Regions from separate parts of the Flavobacterium algoritolerans genome, predicted to be linked through region 1. Evidence: riboswitches for the same ligand, from Rfam matches in the RefSeq annotation. Region 1 holds a riboswitch; the other holds the start of a gene.
What was found. Region 1 has a riboswitch for S-adenosylmethionine ahead of QLS65_RS09960 (homocysteine S-methyltransferase family protein). Riboswitches for the same ligand answer to the same signal wherever they lie in the genome.
Positions count from the first base shown of each region.

Region 2: another riboswitch for S-adenosylmethionine. It lies ahead of QLS65_RS13445 (Na+/H+ antiporter NhaC family protein); the one in region 1 lies ahead of QLS65_RS09960 (homocysteine S-methyltransferase family protein).

Region 1 is NZ_JASCRZ010000004.1:37,572-41,251, reverse strand. It holds gene QLS65_RS09965 (NAD(P)/FAD-dependent oxidoreductase) at 41-1,093, shown strand; SAM riboswitch class I at 1,186-1,305, shown strand; gene QLS65_RS09960 (homocysteine S-methyltransferase family protein) at 1,621-2,622, shown strand; gene metH (methionine synthase) at 2,705-3,680, shown strand, end outside.
Region 2 is NZ_JASCRZ010000006.1:158,082-161,761, forward strand. It holds gene QLS65_RS13445 (Na+/H+ antiporter NhaC family protein) at 1-1,211, opposite strand, end outside; SAM-I-IV-variant riboswitch at 1,266-1,362, opposite strand; gene QLS65_RS13450 (hypothetical protein) at 1,489-1,911, opposite strand; gene sucD (succinate--CoA ligase subunit alpha) at 2,128-3,000, opposite strand; gene QLS65_RS13460 (nuclear transport factor 2 family protein) at 3,095-3,457, opposite strand; gene QLS65_RS13465 (UDP-3-O-(3-hydroxymyristoyl)glucosamine N-acyltransferase) at 3,459-3,680, opposite strand, start outside.

The DNA of each region.
Region 1 (3,680 bases):
AAATAGTTTAGCATAATTACATTACATAAAGAATAAAAAAATGATTAAAACAGACATACTTATAATAGGAGCCGGACCAACAGGTTTATTTGCAGTTTTTGAAGCAGGATTGTTAAAACTGAAATGTCATATTTTAGATGCTTTGCCACAAGCAGGCGGACAATTATCTGAATTATATCCAAAAAAACCCATTTATGATATTCCAGGTTTTCCGGAAGTATTAGCCGGAGATTTAGTAGATAATTTAATGGAACAAATCAAGCAATTCGAACCAGGATTCACACTGGGAGAACGTGCAGAAACCATTGAAAAACAAGAAGACGGAAGTTTTATTGTTACTTCAAATAAAGGAAAAAAATTCCATGCTCCTGTGGTAGCAATTGCAGGTGGTTTAGGAAGTTTTGAACCAAGAAAACCATTGATTGAAGACATCGAATTTTACGAGGATAAAGGAATTAAATACTTTATCAAAAATCCGGAAAAATTCAGAGACAAAAGAGTCGTGATTGCCGGAGGAGGAGATTCTGCTTTGGACTGGAGTATTTTCTTGTCGAATGTTGCTTCTGAGGTAACTTTGATTCACCGTAGAAACGAATTCAGAGGGGCTTTAGATTCTGTAGAAAAAGTACAGGAATTGAAGAACTCAGGAAAAATAAAAATGATTACGCCTGCAGAAGTAGTTGGCTTGAATGGAGCTGAACATTTAGAGTCAATTGATATTGAGGAAAATGGCGCACATAGAACCATTGCAACGGATTATTTTATTCCACTCTTTGGATTAACACCAAAATTAGGTCCTATCGGAGACTGGGGATTAGACATTGAAAAAAATGCCATCAAAGTAAATAATGCTTTGGATTACCAAACGAACATTCCGGGAATTTTTGCCATTGGTGACGTAAATACCTATCCGGGAAAACTGAAATTGATTCTTTGTGGTTTCCACGAAGCCACATTAATGTGTCAGGCAGCCTACCAAATCATCAATCCAGGTAAGAAATATGTATTGAAATACACTACAGTTTCTGGTGTTGACGGATTTGACGGAACCCGTAAAGAAGCTCCAAAAGCCGTGGTGAAAGCCATAGTTTAACAACATAATACAAACTAGTTAAAAAATATAGCGCTAATACTTGCAAGTATTAGCGCTATGTCTTTACTTTGCACTGTTCATATATTTATTGAAAGTTATCACGAAAGGCGGAGGGAAAGACCCAATGAAACCTTAGCAACCCTTTATCTTTAAAGAAGGTGCTACATTCTACTTTATACAGAACCAGTTTCAGTATTTAAGATAGATAACACACGAATACTCACTTAGTATTTCTCAAACCCTTTCTTGACAACATATCGATATTTAGCTTACTGAATTTATTTCAGTATCAGGAGCGAACAATTGGCGTTTTTTTGTCAATACCGTTCCCGCTTTTCGTTGCAATCTTTCTCACCCTGAAACAAGTTCAGGACGAGAAAGGATTTTCACTGCAAACGTAGTTCATCGAACTCCTATGAAAATAGTAATTAAGTGAGGTAATCGGGGCTAAAGAGCTATTATATTGAACTTTTGGAATTAATAATAAGCGCTTAATACTATAATGTTTTGCGAGAATAAAACAAAAGATGTCAACAATTCAAGAAGCTATTAAAAAAAACATACTCATACTCGATGGAGCTATGGGAACCATGTTGCAACGCTACAATTTTTCCGAAGAAGATTTTCGAGGAGAACGTTTCAAAGATTTTCCACATTCCTTAAAAGGGAACAACGATTTATTGTCATTAACGCAACCACAAGCGATTCGTGCCGTTCACGGAGCTTATTTTGAAGCAGGAGCGGATATTGTTGAAACCAATACTTTTTCTGGAACTACTATCGGAATGGCCGATTATCATCTGGAAGATTTGGTATACGAACTCAACTATGAATCAGCAAGAATCGCCCGTGAAGTAGCCGATGAATTCACAGCCAAAAATCCGGATAAACCTCGTTTTGTAGCCGGTTCAATAGGACCAACAAACAGAACGGCCAGCATGTCACCAGATGTAAATGATCCGGGATATAGAGCTGTAACTTTTGATGATTTACGTATTGCTTACAAACAACAAGTAGAAGCGTTGATTGATGGAGGAAGTGATTTGCTTTTGGTAGAAACCATTTTCGACACGTTAAATGCAAAAGCGGCCCTTTTCGCTATTGAAGAAGTCAAAGACGAACGCAATATCGATATTCCAATAATGGTTTCCGGAACGATTACGGATGCATCAGGAAGAACACTTTCGGGTCAAACCGTAGAAGCTTTTTTGGTTTCGGTTTCGCACATTCCATTATTGAGCGTAGGTTTCAATTGTGCTTTGGGTGCTGATTTGCTTAAACCATATCTACAAACTTTGGCGCATAATACGTCATTCAATGTTTCGGCACATCCTAATGCAGGATTACCAAATGCATTTGGTGAGTACGATGAAACGCCAGAACAGATGCAAGCTTTCATCAAAGAATATTTAGACGACAATTTAATAAATATCATAGGCGGTTGTTGCGGAACAACGCCAGAGCACATCAAGTTGATTGCTGATATCGCAAAGGAGTATAAACCTAGAGTATCAACAGCGACAATGTAACGTAGAGACGCGATGTATCGCGTCTTAATTATAGCCAGGAATTCTTTGTAATTATTGATTTTAGGGCAAAAAAAAATAAAAAATGGCACAAGCAGAAACTAGAAAAAACCTTGTATTATCGGGATTAGAGCCTTTAATCATTACGCCAGACAGCGTATTTGTGAATATTGGTGAGCGTACCAATGTTACAGGTTCTAGAAAATTCCTTCGATTAATCAAGGAAGAAAAATACGAAGAAGCACTTAGCATTGCAAAAGAACAAGTAGAAGGTGGCGCACAAATCATCGATATTAATATGGATGAAGGAATGCTCGATGGCGAATATGCTATGACAAAATTCCTAAATCTAATCGCTGCAGAACCTGATATTTCCAGAGTGCCAATCATGATTGACAGCTCGAAATGGGACATTATCGAAGCGGGTTTAAAAGTAGTGCAAGGAAAGAGTGTTGTAAACTCAATTTCTTTAAAAGAAGGGGAAGAACAATTTATTCATCATGCTAAATTGATCAAGCGCTACGGCGCTGCAGCAATTATTATGGCTTTTGATGAGGTGGGTCAAGCAGATAATTATGAGCGAAGAGTTGAGATTTGCCAACGTTCGTATGATATTTTGGTAAACAAAGTTGGTTTTCCTGCACAAGACATCATTTTCGATTTGAATATATTTCCTGTTGCAACAGGAATGGAAGAACACCGCTTAAACGCATTGGATTTCTTTAGAGGAACAAAATGGGTTAGAGAGAATCTTCCACATGCGCATATTAGTGGTGGTGTAAGTAATGTTTCTTTCTCGTTTAGAGGAAATGACACGGTTCGTGAAGCGATGCACTCTGTTTTCTTATATCATGCGATTCAAAATGGTATGACTATGGGAATCGTGAATCCAGAAATGCTTTCCATTTACGATGAAATTCCAAAAGATTTATTAGAACACGTTGAAGATGTAATTCTAAACCGTCGCGATGATGCAACCGAAAGATTGTTGGACTTTGCTGAAAATGTAAAAGGAGATGTCAAGAGTAATGAAAAAGCAGTTCAAGAATGGCGTTCAGGAA
Region 2 (3,680 bases), on a different contig from region 1:
AAATCTAATTTTCCATTAGCGTAGCTCAATATAAGCAATACTTGAGCACCATACGGTAAAACTCCTTGAATTATACACGAAAAAATATCCAGAATTGCAGCCGTTTTTCTAGGATTCAATTCATATTCATCATTAATTTCTTTGGCAATAGATCCTGTAATTACAATAGAAACCGTGTTGTTCGCTATTGCTAAATTAGCAAAACCCACTAAAGCACCAATTCCCGCTTGAGCTGATTTTTTACTTTTAATTCTTTTTTTAATTTGAACTAATAAATATGTTATTCCACCCGCTTTATCTACCATAGCTGCTAAACCTCCAGTAAGCATTGACAATAAGAAAATATCAGTCATACTGGTAAAGCCTTCATATATCTTTTGAGTGAACTCCATTAACGTAAACGAACCACTAAAATAACCTATGATTCCTGCCAATAAAGTTCCAATAAGCAATGTTGAAAATACATTAACACCTACTACCGCCAATACTATTACTAATATATAAGGTACAATTGCAATCCAGGAAAAATCATTTTTTGCAATGGCAACAGTCACAATATCCGAGTTTAAACCAAGATAAAAGAAAACCATAATAGTCAAAATTGCAGCAGGAAAGGCAATAAATAAGTTAATCTTGAACTTGTCCTTTAGATCACATCCCAATGACTGCGTTGCTGCGATGGTAGTATCAGAAATCATCGAAAGATTATCTCCTAACATAGAGCCACCTAATAAAGCGCCTGAAATTAAAGGTAATGAAGCACCGCTTTTATCAGCTAAAGCGACAGCTATCGGGCCAATAGCTACAATTGCACCCACTGATGTTCCTGTAGCAGTTGATAAAAAAGAAGCAATCAAGAAAATTCCTAAAGGAAAATAAGCAACATCAATAGTATTTATTCCAAGATTCACGACAGCATCAACTCCACCCATCGCTTTACTTACTACTGCGAAGGCTCCTGCTAGCAAATAAATTAAACACATGGTCATGATTTTACTTTCACCACATCCTGCAATCAATGTAGCAACTTTTTCATCAGTAGTGGATTTGAAAAGTAAAAAGGCTGCAATGATACCAACTACAACTGCCACTGGCGATGGAAAAGCATAAAAATCATTCAGAACAATTCCTGCTCCTAAAAAAGTAAAAATAAAAACCAATAAAGGAATCAAGGCAAAGGCATTTCCTTTTTCTTTTGAAAATAAAGTCATAAAAATAATTTTAAATTAAAAATTATGACGAAAAACAAAGCTAAATATGGGAATGTAAACAACATTTTTTCCAAAGAATTTGGCGTATCGTTTTAGCACCTTGCTTGTTGTTGCAGGTTGCTATCCTATTGAAGGATTCGTGATAACGGGTGCAAAAGTAATTAATTATTTATGAAATTAGCCTAATTTTATTCCAAAAAAAGATAATTCGAAAAAAAGCGCCACATAAAATGTAGCGCGATTATAATTAAGATATTAAAAGGCAGACTTTCAATAATTAAAAAGCTACATTCCATTTTGGCAGTCTTCCATTTTCGTCAAGAAAGTTTTGTAAAACTTGTCCTTCTACAAATGTTGGAATCACTTTAGTTTTATCGTTGAATGTCTCATACCAAACTACTTCTAGTGTACTGATGTCTTCAATTTTCATTTGTGCAGGCCAAGAATATTTTCTTCCAGTTTTAGCAAATTGGTGCCCTTCAACAATTTTGTCTTTTAAACCACCATTTTTAATCTTCAAAGTTCCGTTATTTTGAACAGTTCCAGTAGAACCAACCATAATTAACTCTTTTTCATCTCCTACTGAATACACTAAAAATACTCCAGATCCTTCTGATGCATTGCAAACTTCTGCTAAACTATCTTCTGTAGTAAATGAAAACTGATTGCTAACTTTGAATTTTTTTAACTCTTTGTACATATTATTTTATTTTTATTTGAACTGGCTTCGACAAAAAAATACCCCACAAAATCGTGAGGTCCATTAGAAACCATTCGTTTATGTTTGTTCTTATTAGGATTACATCTTAAAAACAGATGCATTTAATAAAGTGCAAAGATATTTCTTTAATTCATATTTATAATAAAAAAGCCCCACAAATTGTGAGGCTTTTAAAATATTTAATTAGAGTTTAGATTAACCTAAAACTTCTTTTACTTTTTTACCAATTTCAGCTGGAGAATCTACCACGTGAATTCCACATTCTCTCATGATTTGTTTTTTAGCTTCAGCAGTATCGTCAGATCCACCAACGATAGCACCTGCATGTCCCATTGTACGTCCTGGAGGAGCAGTAACTCCTGCAATGAAACCAACTACTGGCTTACGGTTCCCATCCGCTTTGATCCAATGAGCAGCATCAGCTTCTAATTGTCCACCGATTTCACCTATCATTACGATACATTCTGTTTCTGGGTCATTCATCAATAATTCAACAGCTTCTTTTGTAGTTGTTCCAATGATTGGGTCTCCACCAATACCAATTGCAGTAGTGATTCCTAATCCTTGTTTTACTACTTGGTCAGCCGCTTCGTAGGTTAATGTTCCAGATTTAGAAACAATACCAACAGTTCCTTTTTTGAAAACAAAACCTGGCATAATACCAACTTTAGCTTCACCCGGAGTGATTACACCTGGACAGTTTGGACCTATTAATCTAGAATTTCTTTCTTTAACATAACTATTTGCTTTTATCATGTCAGCAACAGGAATTCCTTCAGTAATTGCAATAATTACTTTAATTCCAGCATCTGCAGCTTCCATAATTGCATCTGCAGCAAAAGCCGGCGGAACAAAAATGATAGTTGTATCAGCTCCTGCTTGTTCTACAGCATCTTTTACAGTATTGAAAACTGGTCTGTCTAAGTGAGTAGTTCCCCCTTTTCCTGGAGTTACACCACCAACAACGTTAGTACCGTACTCAATCATTTGAGAAGCATGGAAAGTTCCTTCACTTCCTGTAAAACCTTGAACAATTATTTTGGAATCTTTATTAACTAAAACACTCATGATATATTTTTTATGTAGTTTTTAAAATTGTTATGCAAAAGTATAAAATAGTAATCAGTAATCAGTATTCAGTATTCAGTTTTTTGACACTAAATTATGATAATTGACTCATTTGATACCCTCGAAATAGTTTATTGTCTTTTATTTGCCAAATAACCATAAAATGCGCCAATAACATTTCTTCTCTAGGATTCTCAATCGTTTTCACAAAATGAGAATATCGTACCGAAACAGTATCATTTTCACTTACAATATGGCTAATTCTAACCTTTGAACGAACGTAAGCTTTACTCAAATCATTGGAAAGGCTTAATAAAGAATCATAATTCAATTGAACTAATCCCTTACTACTGTTCCATTCAACGATAACTTCTGGATGCAAAAAATCTTTTATGACTTCGTTGTCAATTAGCGCATCTGATTTGTAAAACTTCTGAATGATTTCTTTAGCAGACATATTACTTTAGTTTATTAAGAATTTCTGGTATCTTCTTGATATTAGCCAGTTGTTTCAATTTTTCTCTTGATTCTTCTATTGGTGTACCAAAATAAGACTTTCCTCCTTCAACTGATTTTGTAACTCCGGTTTGACCAAGAATGACAGCCTTTGCTCCTATTGTGATCCCGCTTGTAGTTCCTACTTGTCCCCAAATAGTAACTTCGTCTTCAATAATGACACA